One region of the Streptomyces xingningensis genome, then DNA from elsewhere that is predicted to be linked to it. Evidence: riboswitches for the same ligand, from Rfam matches in the RefSeq annotation. Region 1 holds a riboswitch; each other region holds the start of a gene.
What was found. Region 1 has a riboswitch for cyclic di-AMP ahead of ABCR83_RS25640 (M23 family metallopeptidase). Riboswitches for the same ligand answer to the same signal wherever they lie in the genome.

Region 2: another riboswitch for cyclic di-AMP. It lies ahead of ABCR83_RS06715 (transglycosylase family protein); the one in region 1 lies ahead of ABCR83_RS25640 (M23 family metallopeptidase).
Region 3: another riboswitch for cyclic di-AMP. It lies ahead of ABCR83_RS09825 (C40 family peptidase); the one in region 1 lies ahead of ABCR83_RS25640 (M23 family metallopeptidase).

Annotation. Positions count from the first base shown of each region.
Region 1 covers NZ_JBDJPF010000059.1:9,303-14,817, reverse strand. The annotation lists gene ABCR83_RS25650 (M16 family metallopeptidase) at 1-1,142, shown strand, start outside; gene ABCR83_RS25645 (M16 family metallopeptidase) at 1,178-2,545, shown strand; cyclic di-AMP (ydaO/yuaA leader) riboswitch at 2,749-2,905, shown strand; gene ABCR83_RS25640 (M23 family metallopeptidase) at 2,919-3,722, shown strand; gene ABCR83_RS25635 (GntR family transcriptional regulator) at 3,897-4,616, shown strand; gene ABCR83_RS25630 (HPr family phosphocarrier protein) at 4,772-5,053, opposite strand; gene ABCR83_RS25625 (bifunctional acetate--CoA ligase family protein/GNAT family N-acetyltransferase) at 5,162-5,515, shown strand, end outside.
Region 2 covers NZ_JBDJPF010000008.1:62,023-67,537, forward strand. The annotation lists gene eno (phosphopyruvate hydratase) at 1-725, opposite strand, end outside; gene ABCR83_RS06715 (transglycosylase family protein) at 1,043-1,780, opposite strand; cyclic di-AMP (ydaO/yuaA leader) riboswitch at 1,785-1,978, opposite strand; gene ABCR83_RS06720 (transglycosylase family protein) at 2,239-3,252, opposite strand; gene ABCR83_RS06725 (cytochrome P450 family protein) at 3,366-4,604, opposite strand; gene ABCR83_RS06730 (DUF6479 family protein) at 4,719-5,147, opposite strand; gene ABCR83_RS06735 (hypothetical protein) at 5,278-5,515, shown strand, end outside.
Region 3 covers NZ_JBDJPF010000013.1:72,576-78,090, forward strand. The annotation lists partial or broken gene ABCR83_RS09805 (RNA-guided endonuclease InsQ/TnpB family protein) at 1-157, shown strand, start outside; gene ABCR83_RS09810 (hypothetical protein) at 393-953, shown strand; gene ABCR83_RS09815 (TolB family protein) at 1,037-2,074, opposite strand; gene ABCR83_RS09820 (YchJ family protein) at 2,258-2,656, shown strand; gene ABCR83_RS09825 (C40 family peptidase) at 2,727-3,203, opposite strand; cyclic di-AMP (ydaO/yuaA leader) riboswitch at 3,209-3,361, opposite strand; gene ABCR83_RS09830 (endo alpha-1,4 polygalactosaminidase) at 3,538-4,578, opposite strand; gene ABCR83_RS09835 (carbohydrate-binding protein) at 4,917-5,515, shown strand, end outside.

The DNA.
Region 1 (5,515 bases):
ACGGTCACTTCGAGCTGGTGCAGGGCGCCGGCGGTTCGCTCAACGGCACCACCAGCTTCGAGCGCACCAACTACTTCGAGACCATGCCCGCCCACCAGGTGGAGCTGGCCCTGTGGCTCGAGGCCGACCGGATGGGCTCCCTGCTCACCGCGCTGGACGAGGAGTCCATGGAGAACCAGCGCGACGTCGTCAAGAACGAGCGCCGCCAGCGCTACGACAACGTGCCCTACGGCACGGCCTTCGAAAGGCTGACGGCCCTGGCCTACCCCGAGGGCCACCCCTACCACCACACCCCGATCGGCTCGATGGCCGATCTGGACGCCACCTCCCTGGAGGACGCGCGCGCCTTCTTCCGCACGTACTACGCCCCGGGCAACGCCGTTCTCGCGGTCGTCGGCGACATCGACACCGAGCAGACGCTCGCCTGGATCGAGAAGTACTTCGGCTCCATTCCCGCCCATGACCGCAAGCAGCCCCCGCGCGACGGCTCCCTCCCGGACACCATCGGCGGGCAGCTGCGCGAGGTGGTGCGCGAGGAGGTCCCCTCCCGCGCGCTGATGGCCGCCTACCGCCTCCCGCACGACGGCGGCCGCGAGGCCGACGCCGCCGACCTCGCTCTGACCATCCTCGGCGGTGGCGAGTCCTCCCGCCTGCACAACCGCCTGGTCCGGCACGACCGCACGGCCGTCGCGGCCGGCTTCGGCATGCTGCGCCTGGCCGGTGCCCCCTCGCTGGGCTGGCTGGACGTCAAGGCCTCGGCCGGGGTGGAGGTGCCCGCCATCGAGGCGGCCGTCGACGAGGAGCTGGCCCGCTTCGCGCTGGAGGGCCCGACCCCGCAGGAGATGGAGCGGGCCCAGGCCCAGCTGGAGCGCGAGTGGCTGGACCGGCTCGCCACCGTCAGCGGCCGGGCCGATGAACTGTGCCGGTTCGCCGTGCTGTTCGGCGACCCGCAGCTCGCCCTCACCGCGGTCCGGCGCATCCTGGACATCACCCTCGAGGAGGTGCAGGCCGTCGCCAAGGACCGCCTGCACCCCGACAACCGCGCCGTGCTGGTCTACGAGCCGGCCTCCGGCGCGGACACCGCCGCCGAAGCCCCCGGCGCCGCCGCCGAGAACGCACAGGAAGAGGAGACGGCCCAGTGAGCGACGCCGTAGCCGCAGGCACCACCAGCCCAGCGATGGAGTTCCACCCCCGGCCACAGCCGGGCGCCGCGACCCCCTGGGCCTTCCCGGCCCCCGAGCGCGCACAACTGCCCAACGGCCTCACCCTGCTGCGCTGCCACCGCCCCGGCCAGCAGGTGGTCGCCGTCGAGGTCATCCTGGACGCCCCCCTGGACGCCGAACCCGCCGGGCTCGACGGCGTGGCCACGATCATGGCGCGGGCCTTCTCCGAAGGCACCGACAAGCTCAGCGCCGAGGACTTCACCGCCGAGCTGGAGCGCTGTGGCGCCACCCTCGACGCCCACGCCGACCACCCCGGCGTCCGGGTCTCCCTGGAGGTCCCGGCCTCCCGGCTGCCCAAGGCCCTCGGCCTGCTGGCCGACGCCCTGCGCGCCCCCGCCTTCCCGGACAACGAGATCGAGCGCCTCGTCCGCAACCGCCTGGATGAGATCCCGCACGAGCTGGCCAACCCCGCCCGCCGGGCGGCCATGGCGCTGTCCGCGGAGCTCTTCCCGGCCGACTCGCGGATGTCGCGCCCCCGCCAGGGCACCGAGGAGACCGTCGAGCACATCGACGCCGCCTCCGTGCGGGCCTTCTACGAGGCGCACGTCCGCCCCGCCACCGCGACCGCCGTCATCGTCGGCGACTTCACGGGCGTGGACCTCGACCAGGCCCTGGCCGACTCGCTCGGCGCCTGGACCGGCTCCACCGCCGAGCCCCGGCCCGTGCCACCGGTCACCGCCGACGACACCGGCCGGGTCCTGATCGTCGACCGCCCCGGCGCAGTGCAGACCCAACTGCTCATCGGCCGGATCGGCGCCGACCGGCACGAGCGGGTCTGGCCCGCCCAGGTGCTCGGCACCTACTGCCTGGGCGGCACCCTCACCTCCCGGCTGGACCGGGTGCTGCGCGAGGAGAAGGGCTACACCTACGGCGTGCGGGCCTACGCCCAAGTGCTGCGCTCCGCCCCCGATTCCACGGGTGCCGCGATGCTCGCCATCAGCGGATCGGTGGACACCCCGAACACCGGCCCGGCGCTGGAGGACCTGTGGGCGGTGCTGCGCACCGTCGCGGCCGAGGGCCTGACGGACGCCGAGCGCGATGTCGCCGTGCAGAACCTCGTCGGCGTCGCCCCGCTGAAGTACGAGACGGCGGCGGCCGTCGCGGGCACCCTCGCCGACCAGGTCGAGCAGCACCTGCCGGACGACTTCCAGGCCCGGCTGTACGAACGCCTCGCGGAGACCGGCACCGTGGAGGCCACCGCGGCCGTCGTCAGCGCCTTCCCGGCCGGCCGTCTGGTGACGGTGCTCGTCGGTGACGCCTCCGAGATCCTGGAGCCCGTCAAGGCGCTGGGGATCGGAGAGGTGACGGTCAGCTCCGCCTGACGGAGGCTCAAGGGCCGGACGGACAGGGAGGCGCAGGGGCCATGGAGGCTCCTGCGCCTCCCATATGCCCGATGTGGGCACGGCGGTTGCACGCCATCCCTGTGGCGTGTGTCACTAAATCGTGGTTCCGTTTGCCGTTCGAATCTGACGCCGATTAGCTTCTGTGCGGCAGTCCGTCAGATCGGAGCCGCACCCGCGGCCCCGGGCAGCCATCGCCGAGTCCCCGTACGGCGCGAGCCAGGGGAGCCGGGGAACCACTTGTTCCCTGGGGTGAATCGGGCCCCTCTCCGGAGGGCTCCGTAGGAGACCTTCCTGCTCCGAACCCGTCAGCTAACCCGGTAGGCGAGAGGGAAGGAAAGGATCAGCCGCGCTTATGGCGTTCACCCGTCCTACCGGGAAACACCGTCGTCCGAGCCGTGCCGTGCGCGTCAGCGCCAACATAGCGGGCATAGCCACCCTCACCGCCACGGGTGTGGCCGTCGGCGTCGCCGCTCCGGCCTTCGCGGCCTCCGACGACTCTCCGCTTCACGAGGACACCGGCCTGACCCAGGCCATTGTCATCACCGACGACGTGGCCCAGAACGTCGGTGCGCAGGCCGACACCCAGCGCGGGGCCGCCGACCAGGCCGAGGCGAGGCACCAGGCGGAGGTGGCCGCCAAGAGGCAGGCGGCGCTGCTCAAGAAGCGCGCGGACGAGGCCAAGCGGAAGGCGGACGCCGAGCGCGCCGCCAAGGAGCGTGCCGCCCGCGAGGAGGAGCGCAAGCGCCTCAACACCTTTGTGCTGCCGATCGACGGCTCCTATGTCTCCACCGCCTACCAGGCGACCAGCGGACTGTGGTCCTCCGGCAGCCACACCGGTGTCGACTTCCATGCCGAGTCGGGCACTTCCGTGCACGCGGTGGGCGCGGGCACCGTGGTCGAGGCCGGCTGGGGCGGCGCCTACGGCAACAACATCGTGATCAAGATGGCCGACGGCACCTACACCCAGTACGGCCATCTGTCGTCCATCGGCGTCTCCGTCGGCCAGACGGTGACCCCCGGCGAGCAGATCGGCCTCTCGGGCGCCACCGGCAATGTCACCGGCCCGCATCTGCACTTCGAGGCGCGTACGGCTCCGACCTACGGCTCGGACATCGACCCGGTCGCCTATCTGCGCGCGCACGGCGTCGACATCTAGTCGACATCCAGGCCCCATGCCACACTTCGCGAAGGCCCCGGCCCCTTGGCCGGGGCCTTCGCGCATGGCCAAAAATATCCCTGGGATCTCCGGGGCCATCGGAAATCGCACGTGATTGCAATAGAGTCGGCCGAGTTCTCTGAGCAGCGGAGGTTCGTCCATGCGGGACGGCTCGTGAATGGTGCTGGCGAAGCGGTGCACGAGGGCCGCGGGATTTCCGCGCACGCCGTGTGCACGGCGATCCGTGACGACATCGTCGCCGGGACCTTCCCGCCCGGCGCCCGGCTCATCGAGGACCTGCTGGCCCGTCGCTACGGCGTCTCCCGGGTGCCGGTGCGTGAGGCTCTGCGCACCCTCGCGTCCGAGGGCTTTGTGGTCACCCGTCGGCATGCGGGCGCCTGTGTCGCGGAACCCACCCGGCAGGAGGCGGCCGATCTGCTCGATGTGCGTGCCCTGCTCGAACCGCTGGGCGCGGCCCGGGCCGCACAGCGCCGCACCGAGGCGCACCTGAAGGTTCTGCGGGGGTTGGTGAGGCTCGGCCGGGAGCGCGCCCGCACCGGGCGGACCGGCGAGCTGTGCCCGCTCGGCGACTGGTTCGACGAGACGCTCGCCCAGGCCTGCGGCAGCCCCAGCCTCGCCGCGCTCCTCACCCAGCTGCGGCGCAAGATCGCCTGGGTGTACGCGGCCGAGCCGCCCGCGCGCCCGGTGGAGACCTGGGAGGCGCACGGAGCCCTCGTCGACGCCATCGCCAGAAGGGACGCGGAACGGGCGCGGGCGCTCGCCGCCGCGCGCGCCGGGCGTTTTCCCGGGGAATTCAGGTTGTGGCGGCCGGCCGGGGGAGTCGGCGAGCAGGGCCGGAAACGGCCTGTAAACACGGCGAGCGCTCGTTCTTAACAAACGGGCGCTATTCCTTGATAAAGACCGGCCGGGAATTGTGGCGGTTCCCGGCCGGGTAGCCGCGCGCATGGTGCGCGGCAACAGCACAACAGCACAACGGGGCCGCGGCGGCCCCGACCGGGGCTGCCACGGCCCCGTTGCGGGCCGTCGGCTCAGACGGTCTCCGGAAGCTCCTCGAGCCCCTCGGCGACCAGCTTCGCCAGCCGGTCGAGCGCAGCCTCGGCGCCGTCCGCCTCGCTGGCCAGCACGATCTCCTCGCCGCCCTGGGCGCCCAGGCCCAGCACGGCCAGCATGGACCCGGCGTTGACGGGGCTGCCGTCGGCCTTGGCGATCGTCACGGGGACGCCGGCAGCAGTCGCCGCACGGACGAAGATCGACGCCGGGCGGGCGTGCAGCCCCTCGGCCCAGCCGACGTTTACGCGGCGCTCAACCATGGTGTTGCCCTTCAAGTCGAATTGGTTGTCTAGACCAGTGTCTCACGGGGTGCGTGGTGCTCCGGCGCAGCGCCCCGTGCTGTCGGTCCCCGGCCGTACGCTGACCTCATGCAGACGCCGCCAGAGCACGCCTACCCGGCCCACTGGGAAGCCGATGTGGTGCTGCGCGACGGTGGCACCGCCCAGATCCGCCCCATCACCCCCGACGATGTGCAGCGCCTGGTCGACTTCTACGAACAGGTCTCGGACGAGTCCAAGTACTACCGCTTCTTCGCGCCCCACCCCCGGCTGTCCGACCGTGACCTGCACCGCTTCACCCACCACGACTATGTGGACCGGGTGGGCCTGGCCGCCGTCGTCGGCGGTGAGTTCATCGCGACCGTGCGCTATGACCGCCTCCCCGCCGGGGCCCGCGCCGATGCGGCCGTGCAGGCGGAGGTCGCCTTTCTGGTGCAGGACGCC
Region 2 (5,515 bases), on a different contig from region 1:
TCCAGCGCCAGCGCGATGTCCTGGCCGGGGGTGTAACCGGCCTCCTTGATGGCCTCGAGGATGAGGTCGAGGGCCTCGCGGTTGGAGCCGAGGTTCGGGGCGAAGCCGCCCTCGTCGCCGAGGCCGGTGGACAGGCCGCGGCCCTTCAGCACCTTCTTGAGGGTGTGGTAGACCTCGGTGCCCCAGCGCAGCGCCTCGGAGAAGGACTCCGCGCCGATCGGCGCGATCATGAACTCCTGAATGTCCACATTGGAATCGGCGTGCGAGCCGCCGTTGAGGATGTTCATCATCGGAACGGGCAGCAGGTGCGCGTTGGGGCCGCCGAGGTAGCGGAAGAGCGGCAGGTCCGAGGCCTCGGAGGCGGCGTGCGCGACGGCCAGGGAGACGCCCAGGATGGCGTTGGCGCCGAGCGAGCCCTTGTTCTCGGTGGCGTCCAGGTCGAACATCGCCTGGTCGATCAGGCGCTGCTCGGTGGCGTCATAGCCGACCAGCTCCGGACCGATCTGCTCGATGACGGCGAGCACGGCCTTCTCCACGCCCTTGCCCAGGTAACGGTTCGGGTCACCGTCACGGAGCTCGATGGCTTCGAAGGCGCCGGTCGAGGCACCGGACGGCACGGCGGCACGGCCGGTGGAGCCGTCGTCGAGGCCGACCTCGACCTCGACCGTGGGGTTGCCTCGCGAGTCGAGGATCTCGCGAGCTACGACGACGTCGATGGACGGCACGAGGGTCTCCTTCGTGGGTGTCTGGAGTTCTGCAGCACGAGCCTAACGGGCCCCGGAGGCTCCGCCCGCCGCCGGACCGCCGCCCAAACCGAAAAATGGCACAAACGCCGAGATCACGGGAGGAATGGTCAGCCGTTGTGTTCGCTGAGCGAAGAAGCGGGTGCGCTTCGCGCGCCCGCACCCTTCACAAACATCCCGCACCCTTCACAAACATGGCGGATCGCAAACATGGCGGAGCCCCGCTCCGATGCGGCTCGGGGGTAGACGCATCGGAGCGGGGCGATCCTGCTCACACGTGAGGGCAGGGGTCTCCCGGGTCAGCTGAGGTGCAGCTTCTGGCCCGGGTAGATGAGGTCGGCGTTGTCCACGATGTCCTTGTTGCGGTCGTAGAGCTTCTCCCAGCCGCCCTTGACCTTCTTGGCCTCGGCGATCTTGGCGAGGGTGTCGCCTTCCTTGACCTGGTACTCGCCGTCGCCCATCTTCACGGTCTTCGGGGCGGCGTGCTTGGGCGCGGCCTGGCGCGGGGCCGGGGTCTCGTCGTCGCCGTCGTCCGCCTTCGGGGCGGCGTGCTTCGGCGCGGACTGGCGCTCGCTGCGGTCGGCGTGGCTCTTGGTGGAGGTGCCGCGCTCGCTGGAGCCCGAGGACTTCTTCGAGGACGAACCGGAGGTGTCGACATCGGCGGCCGGGCCGCCGGAGGTCAGGCCGCCCTCACCGGCGCAGCCCCAGGCACCGGGACCCTGCGCGGCGAGGAGCTTCTCGGCGACGGCGATCTGCTGGCTCTTGGACGCCAGGTCGGCGCGCGGGGCGTAGCTGGTGCCGCCCATGGCCTCCCAGGAGGACTGCGAGAACTGCAGGCCACCGTAGTAGCCGTTACCGGTGTTGATGGACCAGTTGCCGCCGGACTCACACTGGGCGACCTTGTCCCAGGTGACCACGGAAGCGGCGTGGGCAGACGTGGCGGCCATCAGCGGGGCCGCGACAGCGGCACCGGTGACACCGGCCAGCGTGGCGATGCGGACGGCCTTGTTCGGACGACGATGCTTGCCCTTGGACATAAGTCGGTTTCCTCACCGGCGCCTACGAGGTGAGCTGTCGGGTTCGGACGTGAGTTGCCCGGCCGAGCGGCTTGCGCGTGCTCGGCTTCACCCCTAGCCGTCCCGGCTCGTCCGGTCGGCGATCCACGATCGCGACTGACGGTCCGTTACGGCGCCCTACCTTGGTTCCCCCGCTCCTGCCTACGGCGCTTGCGCGACGACTCCCTCGGTCGTTGGCAGGATTCGGCGTGACGACCGTGGTGCTCGCGGTGGCGAGCGGTGACGACGTTAAGCACAGGCGGCCGAGGTGTTCAAACCCTCCTTTTCAGCCACCGACTGACTTCACACCCCTCCGTAACCTGCTGTTTTCGCAGGTGGGAGGCGGTTAATCGAATTCCGGACGGTGCCATTTGAGCCGTTGTCAACGAGACCCATGTCTCACTTTCCACAGGAACGGACATTCGACTCAAACCGTCCCGCTACTTCTTCAGTTCGAGTTGCTGACCAGGGTGGATGAGGTCCGGATCGGATCCGACGGCCTTTTGGTTGTCTCGGTAGAGCTTGTGCCAGCCGCCCTCGACGGACTCCTCCTGTGCGATGGCTGACAGATTGTCACCGGGGCGCACGGTGTAGTCGCCCGCCTCCGGCGTGCCCGTACGGGCTTCCGTACCACCGCGCGAGGCGCGGTCCGCGCCCGAACGCGGCGGCTCGGCACGGTGCTTGCCCGTCCCCGCGCCCGCGCCCGCCCCGGCGCCCGGGTCCGACGGTGCGCTGCCGCCCGGGTCCGCGCCGGTGCCGCCGGGCGTGTGCCCCTGGGCCGGGGCGGGGTCCGCCGAGGGGGTACCGGCGGGCGGAGTCACCGGGTCCGCCGCCGGGGGCTTGCGGTGCTTGCCCTCGGGCTGGTCGCCCTGCTGTTCGGCGGGCTGCTGCGGCGTGGACTTGCCGGGCTTTGACGCACCGGAACCGGAGGCCCCATCGGGGTTCGGGGTCCCATCGGGGTTCGGGGTCCCGGAGGCGGACGAGGGGGGTGCGGGCGCCGGGTGTCCGGGCTCGGCCCGATGGGCCGGCGCCAGCTCGGGCGCCTGGGTCGAACCCGGATTCACCTCCGGCGTCGGCCCGTTCGCGGCCAGGCCGGAACCGATCGCGCAGCTGGGCCAGGCATACGGTCCGCGGGCCTGGAGGATCCGCTCGGCGACGGCGATCTGCTGGGCGCGACTGGCCATGTCGGGCTGCGGCGCATAGGACGTACCGCCGTTCGCCTCCCACATCTGACGCGTCATCTGCAACCCGCCGTAGAACCCGTCGCCGTTGTCGGCGCTCCACAGCCCGCCGCTCTCGCACTGGGCGACGCGGTCCCAGGTCGCGGCGTCGGCGGCGGTGGCGCCGGTGGCGGCGAACAACGGCATGGCGATGCCGGCACCCGTCACCCCCGCGGCGACCACAACGGCGGGTATCTGACGGGGCCGACGATGTCGGCCTGTCCCGGAACGCATCTGATGACCTCTCGTTGGCGGCTGATATGACCGTCGAACATAGCGACGGGCTCCGGGAGTCACAACCCGGTGTAGCCGGAGTCACGGGGCGATAAAGCCGAGTTGACGTACAGTCATCCGGTTCGTGGGGTGAACTCGACCGGCAGCGTGCGCAGCCCCCGCATGATGAGCCCGCCACGCCAACGCAGTTCCTCCGGCCGGACGGCCAACCGCAGGTCGGGGAGGCGGCGCAGCAGGGTCGCGAGTGCCGTCCGGCCCTCCAGCCGGGCGAGCGGAGCGCCCAGGCAGTAGTGGATTCCGTGCCCGTAGCCGAGGTGCTGATTGTCACGCCGGGCGAGGTCGAGGGTATCCGGTTCGGCGAACCGTTCGGGGTCGCGGTCGGCCGCGGCGAGGACGACGAGCACCGGGTCGCCCTCGGCGATGCGCTGCCCGCCGATCGTCAGGTCCTGGGTCGCGAACCGCCAGGTCGCCAGCTCCACCGGGCCGTCGTAGCGCAGCAGTTCCTCCACGCCGGTGGCGAGCAGGCTCTCGTCGCCCCGGTCGAGCGCGTGCTGCAGGAGCTCGCGCTGCCCGGAGTTGCGCAGCAGCGCATAGGTGCCGTTGCCGATGAGGTTCACGGTGGTCTCGAAGCCGGCGAAGAGCAGGATGAAGGCCATGGCCGCGGCCTCGTTCTCGGTCAGGTGCTCGCCGTGGTCGCTGGCCCGGATGAGACCGGAGATGAGGTCCTCGCCCCCTTCTCCCCCCAGGGACTCACGCTTGCGGTGGATGAGTTCGGCGAGGTAGGCGCGCATCTTCTTCACGGAACGTGCCACTCCGCCGCGCGGCCCGCCGCCGTGCCGGATCATCATCCCCGCCCAGTCGCGGAAGTCGTCCTGGTCCTCGGGCGGCACCCCGAGCAGATCGCAGATCGCAAGGATGGGCAGCGGAAAGGCGAACTCATGGATGAGGTCGGCTTCCCCGCGCTCCGCGAACGAGTCGATGAGCCGGTCGGTCAGTTCCTGCACCCGCGGGGCGAACTCGGCGACCCGGCCCGGGGTGAAGGCCTTTGACACCAGCCGTCGCAACCGGGTGTGGTCCGGTGGATCGATGTTGAGCAGATGGGCCGTCAGGTTGGCGCTGCGCTCGCCGGGGATGCCGACCTTGCCCTTGCCGTGGGCGGCCTCGGAGTGGTGCCCCGGGTTCTTCGACAACCGCTGGTCGGCCAGGGCCTGGCGGGCGTCGGCGTAGCGGGTGACCAGCCATGCCTCGACGCCACTGGGCAGCGCGGTGCGGTGGACGGGCGAGTGCTCGCGCAGCCAGGCGTACGCGGGATAGGGGTCGCTCGCGAATTCCCAGGTGAAGAGCGGCGGCATGGTGGGGGCGCCGCCGTCCGCGCCGCGGTCGGTGTGGTTGTCGTTCTTGTCTTGCACGCCTTGACGTTACCGGCGGCTCCCGGGGACGTCGGTGGAGGACCTCGGTGGAGGACCTCAGTGATGGCCGGCGCCGCCGCTGCCGAAGGAGCCGCTGCTGCCGGGGTTCCACTTCTTGCGTTCCTCCGAGGGCTCCTCGGGATGGCTGCCCGGGCTCTTCAGCTCGTGCGGCAGGAGCCGGTCGCTCTGTTTCTCCCTGGGCAGCTGGTCCGGTTCACGGTGCTCGGTGACATAGCCGATCGCGTCCTCGTCGTCGTTGTGCCCGGGGCCGTGGTCGGGGGACGTCGGCCCGTTCCCCTCCCTCGGCGTCCGCCAGGCGCCCATGCGCCGTTGCGGGGCGGAGGGGGGCGGGGGCTCCCTGTCGCGCCACCTGAGCCCGTAGACGACCGCGAGGATCAGCAGGGCTCCGACGAAAAGCCCGACGATAAAGGGTGCGATGCCACCGAGATAGGCGGGGAGGGCGAGGTCCGTGTGTTTCGTGAACATGGCTTCCGGGTACCCATCGGCCGCTCTGTCAAGACCGCAAATGGGCTGAATGGGTACCCAATTCCCATCAGGGGCACCTCGACAGCACACGAGCGTTCGAAAAGTTGCCACTGCTCGAGGGGAAGTCACCGTGCACACCCGCTTCGCCCGCCGCCTCACGCTCACATTCCTCGCCACCGCCCCGCTGCTGCTCACCGCGTGCAGCGGCACCCACAACGCACAGTCCACCTCCGACAAGGCCGCACCCGGCACGGCCGCCAAGGCGGAACTCCCGTCCCACATCACCCCCGCCCAGGCGAAGGCGGCCCTGGTGGAGGCAGCGGACCTGCCCGCCGGGTGGAAGCTCCGGCGGAAGTCCTCGGCCGAGC
Region 3 (5,515 bases), on a different contig from region 1:
GCCAGCCGCCGGAGGCTGCGGACACGTCGCAAAGGAGAACCGTGTCACCCAAGCGAAATTCGAGTGCGTCAAGTGCGGGTTCGTTGAGAACGCCGACACCGTGGGCGCACTGAACGTTCTGCACAGGGCCGGGCTGGTCCTCTGCGCCGGTGCGTAGCCACCGACACAGGAAGCCCGCGACTTTAGTCGTGGGTGGAGTCACCTCTCTCCAGCTCGCTCCGGCGCAGGGCCCGGCAGGACGGCCAAGGGGTGGCATGAGGCTACGCGCGGGACGGGCCGTGCGATAGGGGAAGCGTACGCGCCGGGTTGTGCGCGGTTCCCCGGGTCATGGCGCCCATCGGCGCTCCGGAGCGCCTGTCTCCGGGTCGCATGGGCGGGGCATGGAATGTCCCATGGTGTTCGGTTTGAAGAGATCCGCCGCGACGGCGGATGGCAGGCGGCTGCGCGTGGTTGCCCTGGCGGCCGCCGTGGTGTTCGGCGCCGCCGCGCCGGTGGTGCCGGCGTCCGCCCAGTCCCGGGGCTCCGAGCTGTTGCAGTGCCAGGGGACCGAGTCGGTCGGCTACCGCCCGGGAGTCGTCCTCCAGCCGCGGCCCATCCACGTCACGGTCGACGGGCGCTTCGGCTCCTGTGCCGGGGGCGACGGTGCGGTGCGCAGCGGCGGCTACCACGAGGAGTTCACGCTCTTCACGGGCTGCAACAATCCTCTCGAAGGGTTCCGGGCCGACCGAACCTATGTCTGGAACACCGGCGACTCCAGCACCGCCGACATCAGCGGCAGCAGTACGGCCGTGGCCGGCCAGGTGGTCACCCCGGCCACCGGCACCGTCACCCACGGCCGCTTCCGCGGCCGAAAGCTGCTCCAGGTCGTCCCGGTTCCCCAGCCGAGCCTGCTGCAGTGCCTGGCGGGCGGCCTCACCGGCGCGACCGGGGTGACGACCTTGACGATTCTCTAGGCCGGGCCGGTGGCGGGTCTCGCATTGGCCCACTATCCGAAAAATGCTACCCACCACGGCACATCCGGCAACTCGGGATCCGTTCACCTCTGCGGTACGGGGATCCGCCAGAGCGAGGTCGGCCGGTCTTCTTCCCCGTCGTGTGACTCAAAGGCGATCCATTTGCCGTCGGGTGACCAACTGGGGGCGCCGTCATAGGACTTGTCGTTCTTGGTGACCTGGACCGGGCTCCCGCCCGCTGCGGGTATCACAAAGATCTGCGGCAGTTTGAGCCCGCCGACGGTGGAGGAGAAGACCACGGACTTTCCGTCGGGCGACCAGCTGGCATCGGTGTGCTCGCCCGCCCCGGCGACGAGCCGCCGCATCCCGCTGCCGTCCGCGTTCATGATGAAGAGCGACCAGGTGCCGTTGTCCTCTTCCTTGCGCTGGAAGACCAGCTTGTCTTCGCTGGGCGACCAGTTGGGCTGACGGTTGTCGGTGTGGGTGCCGGGCCCGTCCAGCAGCCGGGTCTGCCCGGAACCGTCCCGCCTGATCTTCCAGATGGAGCCGTAGGCGGTTTTGTCGCCGTCTTCGCGCTCCACGCTCTCCTGGAAGGAGATCCACTCCCCGTCCGGCGAGAAACTGGGCTCCAGATAGCCGGACTTGCCCTGGTGCTGGGTCACCCGGACCGGCTGCCCGCCCGGTTTCAGGGTCCACACCTCGTCATGGACCTCCCGGTCCCAGGCGAAGGTCACCCCGCGGGACGGGTGCCAGCTGCTGCCCGGCAGGTTCACCGCGGCCGTGTCGGCCTTGTCGAGCAGGGTGTCCGGTTTCCGGTCCGCCGCATCGGCGTCGAAGGGCAGGACGCGCAGCGCGGCGGCGTCCTTGTTGTAACCCCCCTGGAATTCGGTGAAGAGGAAGGTTTTGCCGTCCGGGGAGAAGGCAGGGTTCTGGACGCTGAGCTTCTCGCCCGCTCTGCGGAGCAGCTCGGCCCCGTCACCACGGGTCTCCGCCCGCTTGTGGGTGGGCTTGGACGGACTCGACGCTCTCGGCTCCGAATCGCTTTCGGCCTCGGACCGAACTTCGCATGCCGTCAGCACCAGGACGGCCAGGAACATGGAGGGAATCACACGACTGCGCACCGGAGTGACCCTAGTCGAGTCAACTCACGGGAAACAACGGCAACTTGAAGAACTTGAAGAACTCGGGAAACAGGCGAGGCCCTGTCGTATGACGTCGTATGACATGGGATCCGATATCCGGTTCGTACGCCATCCGGAAGGCCCGGTGCACGGTTCTGCGGGCGTCTTGGGCACAATCATCAGGTGTCCAAGAACAGCACCATCGGTCCCACCTCACCCTGCCCCTGCGGGCTCGACGCCGACTATGCGGAATGCTGCGGCAGTCTGCACAGCGGGCAGCGGCAGGCGGCCACCGCCGAGCGTCTGATGCGCTCGCGTTACAGCGCCTTTGTCGTCCACGATGCCGCGTATCTGCTCCGCACCTGGCATTCCAGCACCCGGCCGCCCGGCCTGGACTTCGATCCCGGGATGCGGTGGACCGGGCTCGACATCCTCGCCACCGGGGACGGCACGCCGTTCCACCACGAGGGCACCGTCGAATTCCGGGCCCATTTCCGTGCGCACGGAAAGTCGGACGCGCAGCACGAGCTCAGCCGTTTTGTGCGGGAAGACGGGAAGTGGGTCTACCTGGACGCCGCCTGACCGGCACTTCGGGGGCGGCCTCCTCCCGTGGGGAGGAGGCCGCCCCCGATGGCCGGGGAAGCGGCTTGGGTCAGCGGACCCGCCCGTACCAGACGTTGTTGGTCCAGATCTTCTCCAGCCGGACCTTCTTGCCGGTGCCCGGGGCGTGCCAGATCTTGCCACCCCCGGCGTAGATGCCCACGTGGTAGACGTAGCTGCCGGAGTGGAAGAACACCAGGTCGCCGACGCTGCGGGAGCCCCGGGACAGATGCCGGGTGGCGTTGTACTGGTCGGCGGCCACCCGCGGCAGCCGCTTGCCGGCCTTCTTGAAGGAATAGAGCGTCAGGCCCGAGCAGTCGAAGCGGTTGGGGCCGGTGGCACCCCACTGGTACGGGGAGCCCTGCTTGGACGCCGCCACCTTCACGGCCTTGGACCCGGGGGTCGCCGCCTGCGCATCGGCGGCCATGCCCGGCAGGAGAACGGATGCCGCGACGGTGGCGGCGGTGAGGGCCGATGCGGTTCCGGCCCGGGAGATGAGCGCGGGTATTCGAGGCAACGCAGAAGACATGCCAATAGCCCTTCGTCATCCGCCTGCGAAAGATGACCTGTCGGGTTCGGACTGGCGAAGTTGCCCGGCCACCGCTGTGGCTTCACCCCTAGAACCACCGCCATCGTGGTTCGTCGTGCCTGGGTCTCCCGCTCCTGCCGATCCAACGAATCAGTTCCGCATCCGGAGCGGCGGCAGGATTCGGCGTCCGCCCGGATCGCCCCGCCTCGGTGACGGGTGCTGTTGTTCGGTGCATGATCCTGCACCATCAACCGGCAAAATCCAGAGCGGAAATGGCAGTCTGTGAGGTTCTTCACGTTGGGCGGGGGCGGTTTCCCGCCCCCGCCGACGGGGTTCAGCAGGGACGGCGCCAGGCGTTCAGACCGAGCTTCTTCTGCATCGAACTGAGGTGAAGATTCTTGGCCATGTCACAGAACTCCCCTGGTGACAGGTCGTATTCGACATGGAATACGGCCTTGTTCGCCCGCACAAAGGGGGTGAGCTTGTCGCACTCCTCGTACTGCGCGCACTGCTCGTTGACTTCAAAGTCGAAGTCCTTCACCAGCTGCGGAATCTGATCCAGGTCGTTCTTGAGCCCGATGGCGAGTCCTCGCTCATGCGCCAGGCTCGCGACCATCCGGTTGTAGGCGAGCTGGTGCTCGCCGGTGAGCGGGAAATCCGTCTTGTTGCGGAACCCTTCGGTCAGATCCGGCTCAATCGCATCGAATCCCTTCTTTTTGCACATGTCAAAGCGCTTCGCCATGATCGGACGCAGGGCGTCGATGCGGCGGATGTCCAGCCACTTCTCCCCCTTCCATCCCTCGACGTCCGCCCCCAGCAACTCCCGGGGGAAGGAGCCATGGTCGGGGCGGAAGTCCTCATAGGCGCCCACATTGATGTAGCAAATGGCCTTCCGCTTCTTGCCGTGCAGCTGGTCGACGACCTTCGCATCGTTCTCGAAGCCGTCGATGTCATAGACGGGGACATCCACGGAGGTGTCGACCTTCCCGTCGAGCTGCCACTGCCAGGGAGTTCCCGGCCGGGGCTGCCAGCGACCGCCGGAGGCGGTGGTGGTGGGCGGCGCCGACGAGGGTCCGGCGGACGGCGAGCTCCCGCCGCGCGTCGGGGTGGCATGCCCCGGCTTCGGTGAAGTGTGCCCGGGCTTGGGCGATTTGCCGCCGGAGGCCAGGGGGGCGGCATGGCCGTCGGACTCCGCCGGTGCACTCGCGGCCGTCTCCGCCGCGTCGGCCGAGTCCGAGGAGTCCTTCGCTCCGTTGCAGCCCGCCAGCACCAACACCCCGGCCACGGCCAGCAGTCCGGCACGGGCGGGTACCCCGATGCCCCGGCGGCGACGCGCCGGGGGTATCGCATCCCCGTCAGAGGTTCGGTCTGCCATGGATTTTCTCCTTTTTTCGGTTTTCCGGCAGGCCAATGACACCCATGGACACCATGATGACCCACCCTGCGCACTTGTGATCAGCGCGCCACTGGGGCACACCGTAGACCACGTGTCGGGAGCGCGCTCAGTCAACTCCCGTGAAAGCAGAGTCATTCGGCGGCGAGTGACGGCATCCTGAGCCCCGGGTCACCTGGGACCGCTGAGCCCCTTGACGCGGAGGTAATTGTCATGGACATTGCCCCTGCTTGGGGTTCGGGCTCGCCATGGACCATCAGGCGTCCGACCCCGTGCTCCCACCCCCCGCCGTACCCACCGTTCGGTCCCGGAGGAGCCAGATGAACAGACATCGGACCCCCTTGGTCGCCCTGCTGCTCTGCGCACTCGCCGCCCTGGGGATCGCCCCCGCCACCGCACACCCCGGCCCTGCCGCGGGCCACCCCGCCGGCCCGCCCGTCGTCCGCACCCCCGACCCCGATGCCCCGCACACCGGCATCGTGACCGGAGCCCGCGAGCCGGGCCGCTCCCCCGCTCGCGAACGGGCGGTCCGCGCCTTCGAGGAGAGCCGGCGCTCCCAACGCGAGGCCCAGGCGGGCCACTTGGACATATCCGCCAATATCACCCACAACTGGTGGGGAGTCTTCCCCCAGCCGGGCACTCACGACGGCATCATGGCCACCCACACCGTCGACCCCGGCTACCGGGTCACCGACGCGGAGAACTTCACCTACGCGCCCACCACCAAGGCCCAGAACTCCTGCATGGAGATCGTCACCTCCTACTGGAACAGCGGCGACGAGATCTGGGCCTGGGACTGGTGCGGCTCCCCCGGCGGGCCCGCCAAGATCCTGGCGATCGACTCGGACTTCCTGGCCAAGTACACCGCGGGCAGCGGCGGACCGTACGCCTACACCGTGCAGCTGGTGCGTGACGACGC